DNA from 3 places in the Paenibacillus naphthalenovorans genome. Region 3 is predicted to be linked to each of the others. Evidence: riboswitches for the same ligand, from Rfam matches in the RefSeq annotation. Region 3 holds a riboswitch; each other region holds the start of a gene.
The links. Region 3 has a riboswitch for cyclic di-GMP ahead of IJ22_RS23855 (sensor domain-containing protein). Riboswitches for the same ligand answer to the same signal wherever they lie in the genome.

Region 1 (5,622 bases), 2.4 Mb from region 3:
GTAAAAAATCATATACACCGTTCCGATCGTAATCGAGCCCTGGCGCCACAAATAATAGCTGATGCCCAACGCTACCGCGTTTCCGATCGTAAACACAAGCAGCGTCGTAATCCACATAGAAGCCCAGCCGAGATACGCCCGAATACGGATCGGCAGCCATTCGCGCAGCAGAAGATGAAAACGATGCATCACATACCCTGTCGCTCCGCTGGCGCGCGTGTCCTCCGTACCTTCCAGATGCTCACTAAGGAAACCGTAAAATGAGGCGCTCATCTGCCTGAGCTTCCCCCAGTGGGGCACTGCAAATTTACGGATATACTGGATAGCGGCAATGGCAAAAACCACAAAAAAAAGCATCCCCGTGCCGATCAGCCAGCCTTCCCGGAACAGCAGCACCAGCATGCCTGCAACCAGCACGACATTGCTTACCAGCATGATCACGAAATTGGAGAAAAAATTGGACAAATTGTTGATATCCCCATCTACCCGCTCAATGATGGCTCCGGAGGTTTGCGACTTGTGAAACGACATATCCAGCTTCAAACAGTGCGCCGCCACGGCCTCGCGCAATTGGTTCGTTGCAATCCAACCAACGTTGGCCCCCACATAGGACGCCCCAACCGCCACGGCTTGCTGCACCAAGGTAACGCCAATAAATAACACGGCGGCAAAGACCAGCGGCCTGCTGCTCTCCTGCCATTGCGCCGTATCGATAAAGTAGCGGATGATTTGCGGATTGACGAGCTGCATCACGATGCCGCTTAACAGCAGCACCGCAAGAACGGCCATGCTTTTCATCTGCGGTTTCAGATACTGGCGCAGCAAGCCGGCATATTCTCTGGCCGGAATTTTAGGAATCACCTTTTTCATACTCTCCCGCAGCCCCCTTTGCGTAAAAACATTGCAGCCTGCCGACGAGCCTAATCCACGACAGATCGTAAGGAAAAAATAAAAAGCCGCCGCGTCAATGGAGCGGAAGCTTACAGAATACAGAGTACACGATATAGTAAATGATATCCACTTTTGGGACTTCTCAGCCTTAACCGGTCAACTGCTTGCGCATGCGCACGTGCCATATGCCCGCGTCAAGAAAAGGTTCGGGAGAGATCGTTTCATAGCCCAGCTTGCGGTAAAATGGCTCTGCCTGTGTCTGTGCATCCAGGATGACCGCAGGCACACCTTGCGACCGGATATCCTCCTCCATCGCCTGGATGAGCAGGCGGCCGATCCCCCGACCGCGATAAGGAGCAAGCACCGCGATCCGCTGGAGCTTCGCCGTCCGGGAGTCATACATCCGCCAGCGTGCAGTCCCGACCGGCTTCTCGCCGTCCGCCGCGAGAAAATGCCGGCACGCCGACCATGAGACGTCGAACTCATCCATTTCAAGGTCAGGCGGAACCTGCTGCTCTTGTACAAAAACGTTCATGCGAACGGAAAAGCAGTCATTCAGCTGCTCCTCCGTATGTACGGGTATAATGTTCAGATTCAAGCCGAAACCTCCCGGGTCTATGAAAGCGTCCAAACTTCACCCGGACGCAAAGCTTTGCCGGTAATCCCTTTTGACGTGAGGCTGTCGGCGAACGCTTGCGCATTCTGCCTGATCGGCGGGAACGTATTGAAATGCAGCGGCACGACGGTCTTGGCCTTCAGCCATTCTGCAGCAAGAGCCGCATCCTGAGGTCCCATCGTAAACACGTCGCCGATCGGCAGAAACGCCACATCAATTTGGTTGCGCTCGCCAATGAGCTTCATGTCGGAGAACAGTGAGGTATCCCCGCTGTGAAGAAGCGTCAAACCGTTCCACCGGATGATAAAGCCGCCCGGCATGCCTCCATAGATGATCTTCTTCTCTTCTTCGAGCACGATGCCGGAGCTGTGAAAAGCCTGGATCATCTCGATCTCCGCATAGCCCAGAGAGGTACGGCCGCCAATGTTCATAGCAAACGTCTTCGCTCCCTGCCAGCTCATATACGTTGCCAGCTCGAAGGTGGCAACGACGGTGGCATCATTGTTTTTTGCGATCGGCACGGTATCCAGAATATGGTCCGGATGTGCGTGGGTAAGCAGGATGTGCTCCACTTTGATATCCTCCGGCTTGGTAGCTGCCAAAGGATTGCCGGAAATAAACGGATCAATGATCAGAGAGTGTCCTTCGTGACTGAGCTGCACGCAAGAATGCCCATGATAGCGAATTTCCATAATGGTTACTCCTCCTTGGTATGGGAATCGGGTTCCTTTAGGACAAGCATCGTATGTACATTGTAACAAAGAACCCGCCATAAACTCAAAAAAAGAAAAACGTCCGCAAGATCATCGGACGGTTCATGGGTGCGCTAGCCCCACCCCTCATCTTTCACGATTTCAAAGGCGGACCGTAAACTTTCCATCCCATACCCAACGCCTATTTGAAAAACCGGCCGGTTCATCCGGCAAAAGCCTTCAATAATGCCTCCCTTACACGGTCTTTGCTGAAGGGCTTGACGATAAAATCGATGGCCCCCATAGAAACCGCACGAATCAAAAGCGCCTGCTGCCCCATCGCCGACACCATGATGACTTTGGCATCCGGGTCCATCGTCTTGATTTCCTTCAGCGCCGTAAGGCCGTCCATCTCCGGCATGGTTATGTCCAGCGTAACCAGATCCGGTTTAAGCTCGGAATAAAGCGTCAGGGCCTCCAGCCCGTTGCTTGCCTCCGCCACGATTTCATACCCAAATTCGATCAGGGAATTTTTGAGAATCATACGCATAAATAAAGAATCGTCTACGATAATAATTTTTTTCACGCCGGATTACCCCCACTTGTATGATGTATGTACGCAAGGATAAGTGGCAGCACGGTCCTATAATGGCAAGTGATCAGTCAAGCTGATTTGTAACACTCGAAAAAACTTGAGATGAGATGCCGGGTCACTAAAAAAAGACCTCCCGTTTGCCGTAAAGGAGGCCCGTATCAGACGATTTCCTCCGGTCCTTCGGCAACTGGCTGACGTAGTTTGCACATTAGTCCCTTTAGCATTGCGTCCTTGACTTTTACCAGGGTTGCCTTAGTCGAGTGAACCGATAATCAAATGTATTATAGCATCCTATGGTGAAAATACAAGAGCGAACTCTCGGCCTGAATAAGGTTAAACGGCTCTTCTTTTCTTATCTATAATTATACCTGTTCGCTCCAGGCATTGCCACAATTTTGTCAATTTTTATCAGTAAGCTGTAGAGCGCCATGTTTAATATGAGAATCCCGGATGTCCGCTGCTTATGCCGCCTCTGACGTGCCCGTCCCTCTTCAGCATCCGGTTTCATCTTGAATGGGCAGCTTCCTCGGATCGGTCTGTCGCCAATGGGGGTTCAGGAGATAGTGCGGAAATCTCCTTTCTCCACTCCGGAGTCATGTCTATGTTCAGCGCTCCAAGCGAGGGCTCCAACTGTTCAACACTGCGGGCGCCAATGATCGGGGCCGTGATCCCGGGATGAGACATGACCCATGCCACCGCTAATGAAACCGGATGAACGCCATGCTCATCCGCGTACCGGGTGAAGCGGTCCGCCGTCTCGTAATAGCCTGCATCGGCATAACGAAGCTTGTAATTCGCCTGCTCAACGAGCCGCCCCAGTTCAGGCTTTCGGCCGACACCGTATTTCCCTGTCAACAGTCCGCCTCCCAGAGGGCTGTAGGAGATGACGCCCATCCGCTCGGATTGAGCCATCGGCAAAATTTCGACCTCCGCCTGACGTTTCACCAGGTTGTACATCGGTTGAATGCATTCAAACCGGGCAAGGCTTTCCCTGGCTGAAATCCCAAGCGCCTTCGCGATCTGCCAAGCCGCCCAGTTGCTGACTGCCGGATGCAGTATTTTTCCCTGCCGCTGAAGATCGTCCATAGCCCGCAAAATCTCTTCCATATCCGCTTCCGAATCGAAAGCGTGAACGAAATACAATTCGATCCGGTCCGTTCCGAGCCGCTTCAAGCTTTCCTCTACCGCAAGCATGATGTACCTGCGTGACAAGCCCCGGTCATTGATGCCCTCTCCGGTCTTCCCGTGAACTTTGCTGGTAAGAATGACATCATTGCGGATTCCGGCAATGCACTTGCCCAATATTTCTTCTGCAAGCCCTTTATTATACACATCGGCGCAATCGAAGAAATTTATGCCTACCTCCCGGCATCTTCGGAACATGGCCATAGAGGCTGCCTCGTCGGCTGCACCTCCGAAGGACATTGTGCCGAAGCAAAGACTGGATACTTTCATTCCTGTTTTACCTAATGTACGGTATTGCATCTAACCTTCCCTCCTCTTCATGAGCCAAAGGCATCGGCCGACAGAATCCGCCTTCTATGCATTCAGCGCACATTGGTTTACGTTCAACGTGTTCATCCGCAAAACTGCACAATTCCAATTCAAAAGCGCTCCCGGGTTATGTATTCGTCATTGAGGGCTCCATCTCCGGCTTGCGCCTGTTTACATCATACCATAAAAGACCGGAATACCTTCACCGCTTTTTGCCTTCCAACGGGTGAACCAAGGGTGAACCAAGATCGTCTAATATTCAAAATCATCACGCATCCGCCTTGGAAGGAGGTGAAAGAAGATGAAAACGGGAACGGCAATTGCCATCGCGATCGCGGGCGCAGCACTGTTGTCCATATCCGTATGGCTCGGGTCCGGAGTGTTCACAAGGTCAGACGCGGAGCAACCGCCGACGCCGCCAAGCCAACAAGCCGGCTCCGCTCCAAACAGCCCCTCCGGCAATGAAGTCCAACCGGTTCCGCCTCCTGCTACACAGCCCGTTCCCGAGGTAAAGGCGCCCCAACGCGTACCCTATCATGGTCCGGTGGAGCATATCTTTTTCCATCCTTTGATTGCTTACCCCGAGCTGGCGTTCGATGGAGATTCGATGTCCCGGGGCTACGATGACTGGTTCGTTACCGTCAAAGAATTTAAAGCGATTCTCGAACAGTTATACCAAAGAGGATATGTGCTGATTGACATCCGGTCACTTTATGAAACCCGAGACGATCAAGGGATCCGAAGCGTATCCCGGAAGGAGCTGCTGGTGCCGGAGGGTAAAAAACCTCTGATCTTATCGGTGGATGATCTAAATTATTATGAATATATGATTCGGAACGGTAATGTAAGCAGGCTTGTCGTCGACGGTCAGGGACGGATTGCTGCGGAATCAACGAGAAGCGGCCAAACGCATATAGACTATGATAATGAAATTGTTCCCATCGTGGACGAATTTGTCAAAGCTCACCCCGATTTTTCCCTGGACGGAGCTAAGGGGGTTATAGCATTAACGGGTTACGAAGGCATCCTCGGCTATCGTACGCAAAATAGAAACACCCCCGGCTTCGAAATGGAAGCGCAGAAGGCGCTGACGGTAGTTGAAGCGCTGAAAGCCAACGGCTGGTCGTTTGCCTCACACGGCTGGGGCCATTTGGATGCAAGGAAAACCAGTCTGGACCGCTTTGTTGAGGACACTCAACGGTGGAAGGATGAGGTGGAATCACTCATCGGCCCCACCCCCGTTTATATTTATCCATATGGAAGCAGTGTGCTTCCCGGTGATCCAAAGTACCAGGCGCTGCTGGACTCCGGCTTTACCATGCTGTGCTCCGTTG
Region 2 (5,622 bases), 1.7 Mb from region 3:
GAGCTGGGTTCAGAACGTCGTGAGACAGTTCGGTCCCTATCTGTCGCGGGCGCAGGAAATTTGAGAGGAGCTGTCCTTAGTACGAGAGGACCGGGATGGACGTACCGCTGGTGTACCAGTTGTCTCGCCAGAGGCACGGCTGGATAGCCAAGTACGGAAGGGATAAGCGCTGAAAGCATCTAAGCGTGAAGCCCCCCTCAAGATGAGATTTCCCAGTACGTAAGACCCCTTGTAGACGACGAGGTAGATAGGTTCGGGGTGGAAGCACGGCAACGTGTGGAGCTGACGAATACTAATCGGTCGAGGGCTTATCCAAAAAGCACATGAAGATGATCAGCGGCTTGGTTTCGATCCAGTTTTCAGGGCGCAAGCCTTGAGAAATGAATACGTTTGGTGATGATGGCGGAAGGGAACCACGCGTACCCATACCGAACACGGCCGTTAAGCCTTCCAGCGTCGATGGTACTTGGACCGCAGGGTCCTGGGAGAGTAGAACGTCGCCAAGCAAAAAGCCTGCCTATGGCAGGCTTTTTTATGTCTTACTCAAAGTCAGTGCCTTCCAATATTTGCACGTAGCCGCTCGTTCCGTTCAACCGGACATAAGCGCCGTCTTTAATCCGTTCGGTCGCTTTTTCAATTCCAACGACGGCCGGAATGCCATACTCCCGGGCAATCACCGATCCGTGCGTCATCAAACCGCCTACTTCCGTGATCAGGCCGACGACCGAGGTAAACAGCGGTGTCCATCCGGGATCGGTATAGGGAGCGACTAAAATTTCCCCGGCATTCAGCTTGGCTTCCTCCGGCTTAAGAACGACTCTTGCAACACCTTCGACGATACCTGCGGATACCGGCGTGCCTACAATCGCGCCCTCCGGCGCTTCCACCACATCACGCAATTTTCCGGAAATGATTTCTCCTTCGCTTGTCATCACCCGGGGAGATTTTAGTTTTTGATTCCGTTCATGCTGCTTTTCTCTTGCTTCTACGATGGTTGGAACATCTCCTGAAAAGCGGTTTTCCAACAGTGCGATGAGCTCTTCCAGCGTTAAATAATACACATCGTCTTTATGCCGAAGGACTCCTTTTGCGACAAGTCCGTTCGCTTCTTCCATTATCGCGCGTTTGTAGATGTCAAACAGCTTCACCACACAGAACTTGTGATGCTCGCGCATGCCCAACAGGTGGCGGTATAGCTTAATCAACCGGGATATGCTTCTTTTTTGCCAAAAACCAAAATGCGCGGCCATTTCTTTTCCCGCCGCCTCGGCTTCAAGCCTGCCTTGTCTGAATTTCTTCCTGTGCTCCCCGGCCGCTGCCGTTCTGATATTGCTGATAATGGAAGGGATCAGTTGGGTAGGCTCTTCGCGCCATCTTGGTCTGGTGATGTCAATTTCACCCACACACCGCATACCGTATTTCTGAAGAAAGCTCTCCAATTCTACTTTAAATTCATCTCCGCCCGGAATCTCGCCCAATTTTTCATCGAAATGGTCGCTGCTTGCTTTCTGCAAATAATCAATTAAGCCGGGATACTTTCGTATCTTATCAGCAAGGTCTCCCAACGCCAAGCCGAATTCGGTTGTCACATTGCCGGGAAGAGATTTGTACAATGGATTCAACAACCTATCTGCCCGTTCTTTCCCCACCCTTTTGTACAGCTTCTTTTTAAGCGTTCCGGAAGCCAGGACACCTGCAATAAAATAGACGGCCACTCTGGGAATCACCTTGGGCATTTTCTCGATACTCTTCCTGATCGCGCGAATCCTGTCCGCCCCTGAGGCGGAAAATACATGGATCCCGGTTTCACGAGTGATACGATCAATAAGGGCGGAGGCCTTTCTGTTCGCCTTAGCGGGATCTTGCACAAACCGGTGATTGATTACTTTCAATGCCAAGGGAATGATGATCGGCGCCAGTTTACTGACCGTGCGTAATATTGTGCCTATCGGTATGGATCGATGGCGAAAGGCTTCTCGGCTCATGACTTCCTCCAAAGCTGACGCTATGGATTCATCCATGCCCTTGAATATTTTTAGCATTCTGTTTCGAACAGGCCTTATAGAAAGAGGAGCGGTAAAATCAGCAAACATTCTTCCCCCTGCATGATGCAGGATGTACGGTTCGGATGAAGCAGGATTTTTCTTTATAAAATGAAGAAGGCGGCTCAAAACGGATATAGCCAGCGGTTTCATTGGATCAGTCATCATTTGAATGTAGCCGAAATTTATAAATACATGCAATTGATTATCTGAGACAGGCGGTACCGGATATAACGATGTAATCGGCCGACTTTGGAGAATATAAAATTGACCGTCGGCAAAACCCCACTCCACATCTTGCTCCGAGGCATAGTGAGCTTCAATTTTTTTACCCAATATTGCCAGTTGAATGATTTGATGATCCGTTAAAGCCTGCAGCTGCTGTTTCTCCGGAGGGAGATGCTGAGCAACCGTTCCTCCTTCCGGCACGGCATATATGGCTGTTTCCTTCTTGGAAACCTGTTTTTTTACGATTTCACCTGCACGCACCTGATACAAATCCGCAGTAACCAAACCGGATACAAGGGCTTCTCCCAAACCGAAGCTTGCATCGATCGATACCGTTCCGCGATGTCCCGTGACCGGATCCGCCGTAAACATAATTCCGGACACCTCCGGGAAAATCATGTGTTGAACAACGACGGAAATAAACACTGAACGGTGGTTAAAGCCGTTTTTGGCGCGATACGAGATCGCCCGGTCTGTAAACAGTGAGGCCCAGCAGTTTTGTACGGCTTTGAGCAGCTGCTCCAGTCCGCAAACATTCAGATAAGTATCCTGCTGTCCCGCGAACGAGGCCGTCGGCAGATCCTCAGCCGTAGCGCTGGAACGAACAGCATAAGCTTGAGCTATCCCAGTGGTTTCCCACGCTTTTGAAATGGCCGATTTAACAGAGTTGGGCATCGAAAGGGAGGTGAGATGTTCGCGAATACGCTGTCCCAATATACGTATTTGCTCCAATTGTTCATGGCTGACGCGGTCCAACTGATCGAACAGTTCCTTCATCTCCCGGCTGGATTGAATGAATTGGCGGTAGGCGGCAGTTGTCACGCAAAAACCCTGCGGTACCGGGAAGCCGGCTCTTTTCAGCTCCCCGAGGTTGGCTCCTTTTCCGCCCACAGCCGGCAGATGGGATTTATCAATACTCTGAAAATTCAGCACATATATCGTTGGCATTTTTCCAACTCCTTAATACGAAATGGCAGCTTGCATTGGTTCCCAATATATTGATCTTGTCACTGAGTTGTCAACCATTTTTTTGCTGATTTTCATATTATTCCATCCCCCGGCAAAAGCCGTTCTCCAATCGATGGTTTACATGAGGAGAGGCTTTTCCATTCACAATATATAGTATAAAAATGAAAATTTTTACTATAAAAAAGGAATTTGATTGAATATGTCGAACATTGTTAGCTAATATCTAGTTTTTTCTAACTAATCTCCTTTGAAAAGTGATAAAGGCACACCCATTGAAAAGTGGGGTCGCAAAGCTACAGGGGCTTCAGTGTGATAAACACTATGCCAGCCAGTTACCGAAATCCGGATCATCAATCCTCCAATTTCGGGGGATTTTTTGGTTTTGGGACGTATTATGTAGCATTCTTCCATCGTCACTCTAAGTAGATGAGTTGGTCCGTATTTTGTGAAATCATTGATGAGAGGAGAGAGTGAAAATGTATCTTGGCCGAGTTCCTGCAATGGGATTGGATGAGATTCGAAACCAAACCTATGAGGAATTAAAACACCACTACACAAACCTGAAAGCTGAATTAAAGGTGGCTCGCGTTAATTTTGAATTTGAAAGGGCAGCCGATCTTAAGGAAGAAATCGATTTTATTTTAAAAGAATTATCAAGAAAAAAGGAAAAAAAGACCAGTTGATGATTGACATACGGGACGGTTTCATATGAAGTCTGCATGGATCAGTTTCTTGGTATGGAGGAGTAAGTCATGAAAAATGAACGATTGCTGTACATTCTTTTTAGATTAATGAAGAAAGAGTTAAGTACATACGAACATTGCATGCGGGTTGGCAAAATGGCGAGAATCATGGCATCCTATCTTCATTTCAATCAGGAACAAACACGTAGTCTGGTCGTAGGATGTCTGCTTCATGACATTGGCAAGATTTTTATTCCAACGGATATTATTACAAAGAAAACAGGTACGACGGCAGAAGAGTGGGAAACCATGAAACGTTATCCTGTGCTCGGAGCAAATCTGGCGCAAAAAGAAGGAATTCATGATTTGAATATTATTGAAATCATTAAATACCACCGCGAACGCTGGGATGGGTCCGGTTATCCTTATGGCTTGCGCGGTGAGTTCATTCCGACTTTTGCGCGAATTTGCTCTATCCTTGACGCTTTTGATGACATGCTGCAGGACGGTCCTCACAGAAAAGGTTTATCCGTTCAAGAAGCCAAGCAAGAGCTGTGGTATCAGAGCAGGAAGCAATTTGACAAAAATCTTGTTCAGGTTTTCCTGAGCATCCCGTTGCATGAATTAAAGACATTCTCCGGCTTCGGCAAATGGAGAAAAGAATATTACGGTTGAGTATACCAAATGCCTCCTGTGATTAATCCGGGGGGCTTTTTTACATTCGGTTTTCTCCAACGGCGCCGGATTTGGGCAAACGGGAAGCGACACAGCATTGACAACATCTGGGTTAGCCTGCATAATGTGTTCAAAACGTACATGCGCGTACGGATGATGTACATGAACATGAAGGAGCCGGCAGACTGTATATGGAACAAAGATATGTCAAGGAATCTAGATGCTACAAAACATCCCGAGTATTTCCGACGGATGTCAATAATCACAATACGCTGTTTGGCGGAAAGCTGATGGCCTATATCGATGATATCGCTTCTATCGCGGCTTCCAAGCACTGCCGCAGAAACGTCGTGACGGCTTCGACGGATTCTGTCGACTTTTTGTCACCGGTTCGAACAACAGATTCGGTATGCTTGGAATCCTTCGTAACCTGGACGGGAAGAAGTTCTATGGAGGTCTTTGTCAAAGTGATTACCGAGGATTTGAAAACGGGGGAGCGCACCATTGCCGCGACGTCATTCCTTACTTTCGTGGCGCTCGATGACAATAAGAAGCCCGTTGCCATCCCGGCAGTCATACCGGAAACGGAAGAGGAGATCAGGCTTCACGAAACGGCTGTGCATCGCGCCGAGATGCGCCGATTGCGCAGGGAAGAAAGCAAGAAATTTGCGGACTACCTCACGGTGAGTTTCCCGTGGGAATCGGATTCAGGCTCTGATCATTCCTAGAGTGGAGCCGTAGTGAATCGATGGAAGTGCAATCATCATGGAAAAGCCGATCTTGCCCCTTACGGGAGCTATCGATCGGCTTTCTTCACTTTAAATATCGGTAAAGTTGACCGGCCCCACAACCTCCGTTAAGAAGGCTGTGAGCTCCGCCGCTTCTTCCTCATTGAGCTTGTATACGTGCTCCAGGTAGCCCTCAGCCTCCAGATCGTCCGGCCCGATGACAGCCGTGCGTCCGGTCTGCAAATCCGTGACCATCTTTTTTCCGTAAAAACGGTTAGTCGTCGTGATGGCCAAATC
Region 3 (5,622 bases):
CTTCGTCGTCTCGCGTGTTTATCGGCTCGGGCTTCAGAAGTCCCGTCGGCTTGGAGCTCGATTTGATCGGCGTTACGTTATCGATCAACGGAGAATGGAAGGACGCCGGAGCGGGAGCGGAAGTATTGGGCCATCCGGCCGAATCGGTGGCGATGCTGGCCAATATGTTATCCCGCAGAGGTCAGTCGTTAAAGGCGGGTCAGGTCATCCTGAGCGGCGGCATAACGGGTGCGCACACTTTGAAAGCCGGGGATACGGTCACGGCGATCTGGGACCGGCTGGGAACGATGCAATTCAGGGTGCAAGGTTGAAGTGCCGGCTTACATTCATATTATTTATCGGGGAGGTTGGCGTATGCAGGAGCAAGGATTGTATGACACGATCGGCGGTCATCGCGTGTATTATCATGAAGCCGGACAAGGGGAGCCGCTGCTTTTGATTCACGGTTCCGGGCCTGGGGTTTCGGCTTGGGCGAATTGGCGTTTGGTGTATCCGATTTTATCGAAGCATTATCACGTATACGCTCCGGATCTGATCGGCTTCGGCTCGTCGGAAAAACCCCCTTCGGCTCAATACGGGGTGGACGCGTGGGTGGAGCAGCTGATCGCATTCATTGAAGCGAAGCATATCGGGCCGACGTCGATCGTCGGTAATTCCCTCGGCGGCTGTCTTGCTCTGCATTTGGCCTATCGAAGGCCGGATCTGGTGAAAAAGCTGGTGCTAATGGGGAGCGTAGGTGTTTCCTTCCCTCTGACGGAAGGTCTGGACCGTGTGTGGGGCTATACGCCGGATCCGGAAACAATGAGACAGTTGATCCAAATTTTTTCCTATGACAAAAGCTTTGCCGAAAACAGCGATCTGGTGCATATGCGTTATCAAGCCACTTTGAACGAAGAAAACCAGTCGGCCTTCGCTTCGATGTTCCCCGCCCCGCGGCAGCGCCATATCGATGCGATGGCTTTAAAGGAGGATCAAATCAAACGGATCGATTGTCCGGTGCTGCTCGTGCACGGTCGGGAAGACGAAGTGATTCCGGTCGAACAGACCAGCTGGAAATTGGCGCAGCTGCTGCCGAATGCGGAGTTTCATATGTTTTCAACATGCGGACATTGGACGCAGATCGAAAAGACGAATTCGTTCTGCACATTGGTGGAATATTTTTTGCAAAAATAGATGCTTTATAACGGAAAAGAAGCCGCGCCGCAGGCTGCCGCGGGCGGCTTCATGGCGTGATCGCCCGCCCGTTGAATTGAAAAAAGGAAATGTGCAGTGTGAAGATCAGGCTGGGGCCCTGGTCTTTTTTTCGTTCCCGGCGGATCATTTTACAATCAAGATATTGGAAATTAATTTTCGATCGTTTATAATAAAAACCAGGTCCGTCGTCCTAGAAACAGGAGCGCGCGAGAAGCGGACTATTCCTCTTCATGAGGCCGAAAGGCTACCCGTCAGTCCCGGCAGCCGGCCCGGATAAGGGTGTCTTTCTTGGAGTATTGTGAACGCAATGATGATCATAACCCCCATCTTTGTGGAAGCCATGATCAGCCATTCTCAACTGGGCACTTGAATGGCTGGGAGCGAGTAGTGCAACCGACCCCATAATCTATAGGGTCGGTTTATTTTTTACAATGAATTTCGGTGGAGCCGAACCATTCCGGCGGCATCCTTCCAAATCAAATTTAACGGGTGATGAGAGATGAGAAATCAAGGTTCAAATCGTGTGTCCGTTTCACCAACATATCCTTTTTTGGAAAGCCCATTATTCGAAAAGGACGAGAAATTGAAAAATATTTTAAAGGAATTGGCCGATATCAGGCATGCCTTGGACCAGTCCTCCATTGTGGCCATAACCGACCCGCGCGGGATCATACTCTACGTTAATGAACAGTTTTGCAGAATCTCCCGATATGAAAGGGAAGAATTGCTTGGTCAGGACCATCGGATACTTAATTCCGGGTATCACTCCCGTGATTTTTTTAAGAACATGTGGGCCACCATCGGATCCGGAGATATTTGGAGGGGGGAAATACGGAATAAAGCCAAAGACGGATCATTCTATTGGGTAGATACGACCATCGTTCCTTTTTTAAATGAACAAGGAAGACCGTATCAATATGTTTCGATTCGAAATGATATCAGCCTCCGAAAACAAATGGAAGAAGAGATCAGGAAAAGCGAGGAAAGATACCGTTTAATCACCGAAAATTCGTCGGACCTGATTTCAATCATTGATGCGGAGGGGAATTTTTTGTATGTGTCTCCTTCCCACGCAAGCTTATTAGGACACGATTTGGCTGATTTTGAATCCAGCCAAATCCTTCAATGGGTGCATGAAGAAGACCGCGAGACGGTCGTTGATGCGATTGAGAGCCGGCTGGCCGCAAGAAAAGAGTCTCCGCCGCTGGAGTTCCGGGTCCGTACGAGGGGCGGCAGCTATTGCTATATGGAAACCAAGATCAATCCGATCCTCAACCAATCGGGCGAAGTCAACAGCCTGACTCTGATTATGCGGGATATCACCGAACGGAAAAAGTCGGAACAAACGATTTACCATTTAGCTTACCACGATACATTGACGGATTTGCCGAACCGGAGATTATTTATGGATCGGTTGCGTAAAGAAGTCCATCAAGCTAAGCGCCGTCATTCACAATTGGCCGTCATATTTCTTGATTTGGATCGGTTTAAATATATTAATGATTCGCTCGGTCATGAGGCCGGAGATCTTTTTCTCATCGAAGCAGCCAAAAGAATCAGTCATTGCATTCGTTCGAATGATATGGTCGCCCGATTGGGGGGCGATGAGTTTATCGTATTATTGACGAACCTGTCGAGTTCGGCGGAGGTCGAATCCATATCTCAAAGGATCCAAACCAGCCTCCAGGAACCGATCGAGCTGTTCGGGCAGCGCCATTGTATTTCTTGCAGCATGGGTATCGCCCTTTTTCCATCGGATGGGAGGGACCCGGATGAATTGTTAAAACGAGCGGATATGGCTCTATATGCTGTGAAGGATAGCGGCAGGAATGGAGTTTCATTCTTTCATTCGGATATGGAAGAGCGTTCTTTGGAACGCATCCTGTTGGAAAATGAACTGAAAAAGGCCATTCAATATGAGCAATTTCGTATTGATTATCAGCCCAAACTCGACCTTGCGACAGGGAAAGTAACCGGCATGGAAGCGCTTGTTCGTTGGGATCATCCCGAATTAGGGAGGATCGCGCCGAATAAATTCATACCTATAGCCGAAGAAACCGGATTAATCATTCCTTTGGGAGAATGGGTTCTTCGCCGAGGATGTGAGCAAAATAAACATTGGCAGGATCAAGGATACCCTCCGTTAAAAGTTTCCGTGAATTTGTCTGCCCGACAATTCTATCAACCTGACCTGTTGGACATGATCAGCAGGATATTGAAGGATACCGGACTGGAACCGCAATGGCTGGAACTTGAGGTTACAGAAAGTATTTTTGCGGACATAGACAATGCGGCAGCGATTCTGCAGGAAATCAGGAATTTAGGCGTTCATACGTCTATCGATGATTTTGGAACGGGATACAGTTCATTCAGTTATATCAAGAATCTTCCCATAGACACCTTGAAAATCGATGCTTCTTTCATCCGGGATATTCACCGGAATAAGGAAAGCCATGCGATTGTAAAGGCGATACTGACCATTGCCCAAACGTTAAATCTAAGCGTGATTGCCGAGGGAGTTGAAATTCCGGAGCAGCTGGCCGTTTTGAATGAGGACGGATGCGGTCACGGGCAGGGCTTTCTATTCAGCAAACCGTTGTCCAGTCAGGATTTTGAAAACTATTTGAAAGATTTGCCGATAACCACTTAGGCATTGTACCTATTTCTCCCCTATGCGGGTGAACAGGTCAAAGAGACCAAGAAAACGAATGCATTGGCCGAAGAGGGGATTCCCCTCTTTTTTGTTTTCATCGTATTTTTAAAGCCAAATGAGGGACTGGGGTGTCTAATAAGTGAAACCGGGAGGAGGGAGACGACATTTGGATACCATCAACCTTGTCCAAAAGGCGCAAAAGGGTGATGAAACGGCCTATTTGGAACTTTTTAGGCAGCATGAGGAACGGATTTACCGCATGGCTTTTGTCTATGTGAAAAATCAGGAAGATGCTTTGGATGTAGTCCAGGAAACGGCTTATCGCTCATTTAAATCGATAAAGACTTTAAAGCAACCGCAATATTTTAAGACCTGGCTTACAAAAATCGCCATTCGTTGTTCTTTAGACTTACTACGCCAGCGAACCAAGGTGATTCACTTTGAACCGCGGAAATGGGATTGCGTACGGACGGAAAACGAAGATGATGTAACGATCTCCATTATGCTGGAAGATGTCATCGAGAAATTGGATGAAACGGAAAAAAGCATCATCTTGTTAAGATTCTATCAGGATTACACCATCAAGGATGCAGCAGAGATGCTGGAGCTTCCATTAGGAACAGCCAAAACGGTTTTGTATCGGGCATTGGATAAACTTCGCGGGATGTGCGGGGAGGCGGAAGCGAATGGGAAATAACATCAAGAAGGAAATGGACAAAATAGAAATCCCGGCGGAGCTTCATCAAAGAAGTGTACTCGGTGTTCAAAAAGCAAAGCAGGAACTTGCCGGGCAAAGAGATGGGAGCGGTATGGGAATGAAACGGTTATGGCAAGGAATTGGGGGCGTCATCGCCGCTTCCGCCTTGGTCTTTGCATTAATGATGGCAGTTGAACCCGGCCTTGCATCATCCGTTAAGGGATACTTTAAAGATATAGTAAACGGGAGAGGGGCAGTAACGGGTACGGAATATAGGCAAGCGACCGATGAAATCAAGGTTGAACTTGGCGAGCCTGATATGAATGCAGAGAACGCCGTTGTGCCGCTGACCGTAACCATACTTCACGGAACCAGTGTACCTTATCGTGAGATCGAGGTGGTCTCGTTGGGGGAATTCACGATTGTCGGAAGCTCGGGTGAAATGTTGGATGATAAGGAAGTGACCGTTCAAGCGATAACGGATCAGGACTACAGCTTCGAGATCCGGGATTCCAGTAAACTTTTATCGGAAGCTGTACCCGACGACAATAGCAGTAAAAAATTTCAAGCCCGTCTGATCATACCAAGAGATATTTTTGAACGAAATCATCATCTTGCGTTAAGAATTCATTCTTTTTATGGGCATAAAAAGGGCGATGCGCCGTTGGAAATAAAGGGGGAGTGGGAAGCGCAAATTAAATTACAGGAGTCATAACAGGGATGATGATTTCGCTAATAAAGGCAATCGTTTAACGGAATGAGTTAATCCATAAGGCTTTGGACTGTGCACTTAACAATGGTTAGGAAATCATTGAGATGTAAAGAGGGGAATACCCCTCTTTTTTGTTTGGATTGTTCATGCCGTCAAACGTTTGGAATATCGTGTCAACTTGAGGATATTTGATGTTCCCAGTGAACAAAATAAAACAATCAGGTAATGGGGCTCGAAGCGGTCTATCCGAAGCGAACCTGAGCAAGCGTCTCCACGCCACCTATACTCGCCCCTACCTGCTCTGCTGCAAGCCGGAAATCATGAACAGCGACCAGGGCTCTCACTTCACATAAACGAATTCGAAGA

Region 1: another riboswitch for cyclic di-GMP. It lies ahead of IJ22_RS12355 (response regulator); the one in region 3 lies ahead of IJ22_RS23855 (sensor domain-containing protein).
Region 2: another riboswitch for cyclic di-GMP. It lies ahead of IJ22_RS15135 (hypothetical protein); the one in region 3 lies ahead of IJ22_RS23855 (sensor domain-containing protein).

Annotation. Positions count from the first base shown of each region.
Region 1 covers NZ_CP013652.1:2,473,804-2,479,425, forward strand. Annotated here, with positions in the region: gene IJ22_RS12340 (ABC transporter ATP-binding protein) at 1-870, opposite strand, end outside; gene IJ22_RS12345 (GNAT family N-acetyltransferase) at 1,040-1,489, opposite strand; gene IJ22_RS12350 (metal-dependent hydrolase) at 1,507-2,199, opposite strand; gene IJ22_RS12355 (response regulator) at 2,423-2,785, opposite strand; cyclic di-GMP riboswitch class I at 2,974-3,056, opposite strand; gene IJ22_RS12360 (aldo/keto reductase) at 3,299-4,279, opposite strand; gene IJ22_RS12365 (polysaccharide deacetylase family protein) at 4,590-5,622, shown strand, end outside.
Region 2 covers NZ_CP013652.1:3,087,377-3,092,998, reverse strand. Annotated here, with positions in the region: rRNA gene IJ22_RS15150 (23S ribosomal RNA) at 1-316, shown strand, start outside; rRNA gene rrf (5S ribosomal RNA) at 390-506, shown strand; gene IJ22_RS15140 (phosphoenolpyruvate synthase) at 540-3,218, opposite strand; cyclic di-GMP riboswitch class I at 3,492-3,579, shown strand; gene IJ22_RS15135 (hypothetical protein) at 3,716-3,922, shown strand; gene IJ22_RS15130 (HD-GYP domain-containing protein) at 3,992-4,597, shown strand; gene IJ22_RS15125 (acyl-CoA thioesterase) at 4,789-5,325, shown strand; gene IJ22_RS15120 (DUF3055 domain-containing protein) at 5,416-5,622, opposite strand, start outside.
Region 3 covers NZ_CP013652.1:4,835,856-4,841,477, forward strand. Annotated here, with positions in the region: gene IJ22_RS23845 (2-keto-4-pentenoate hydratase) at 1-311, shown strand, start outside; gene IJ22_RS23850 (alpha/beta fold hydrolase) at 355-1,173, shown strand; cyclic di-GMP riboswitch class II at 1,519-1,602, shown strand; gene IJ22_RS23855 (sensor domain-containing protein) at 1,694-3,844, shown strand; gene IJ22_RS23860 (sigma-70 family RNA polymerase sigma factor) at 4,014-4,544, shown strand; gene IJ22_RS23865 (hypothetical protein) at 4,534-5,259, shown strand.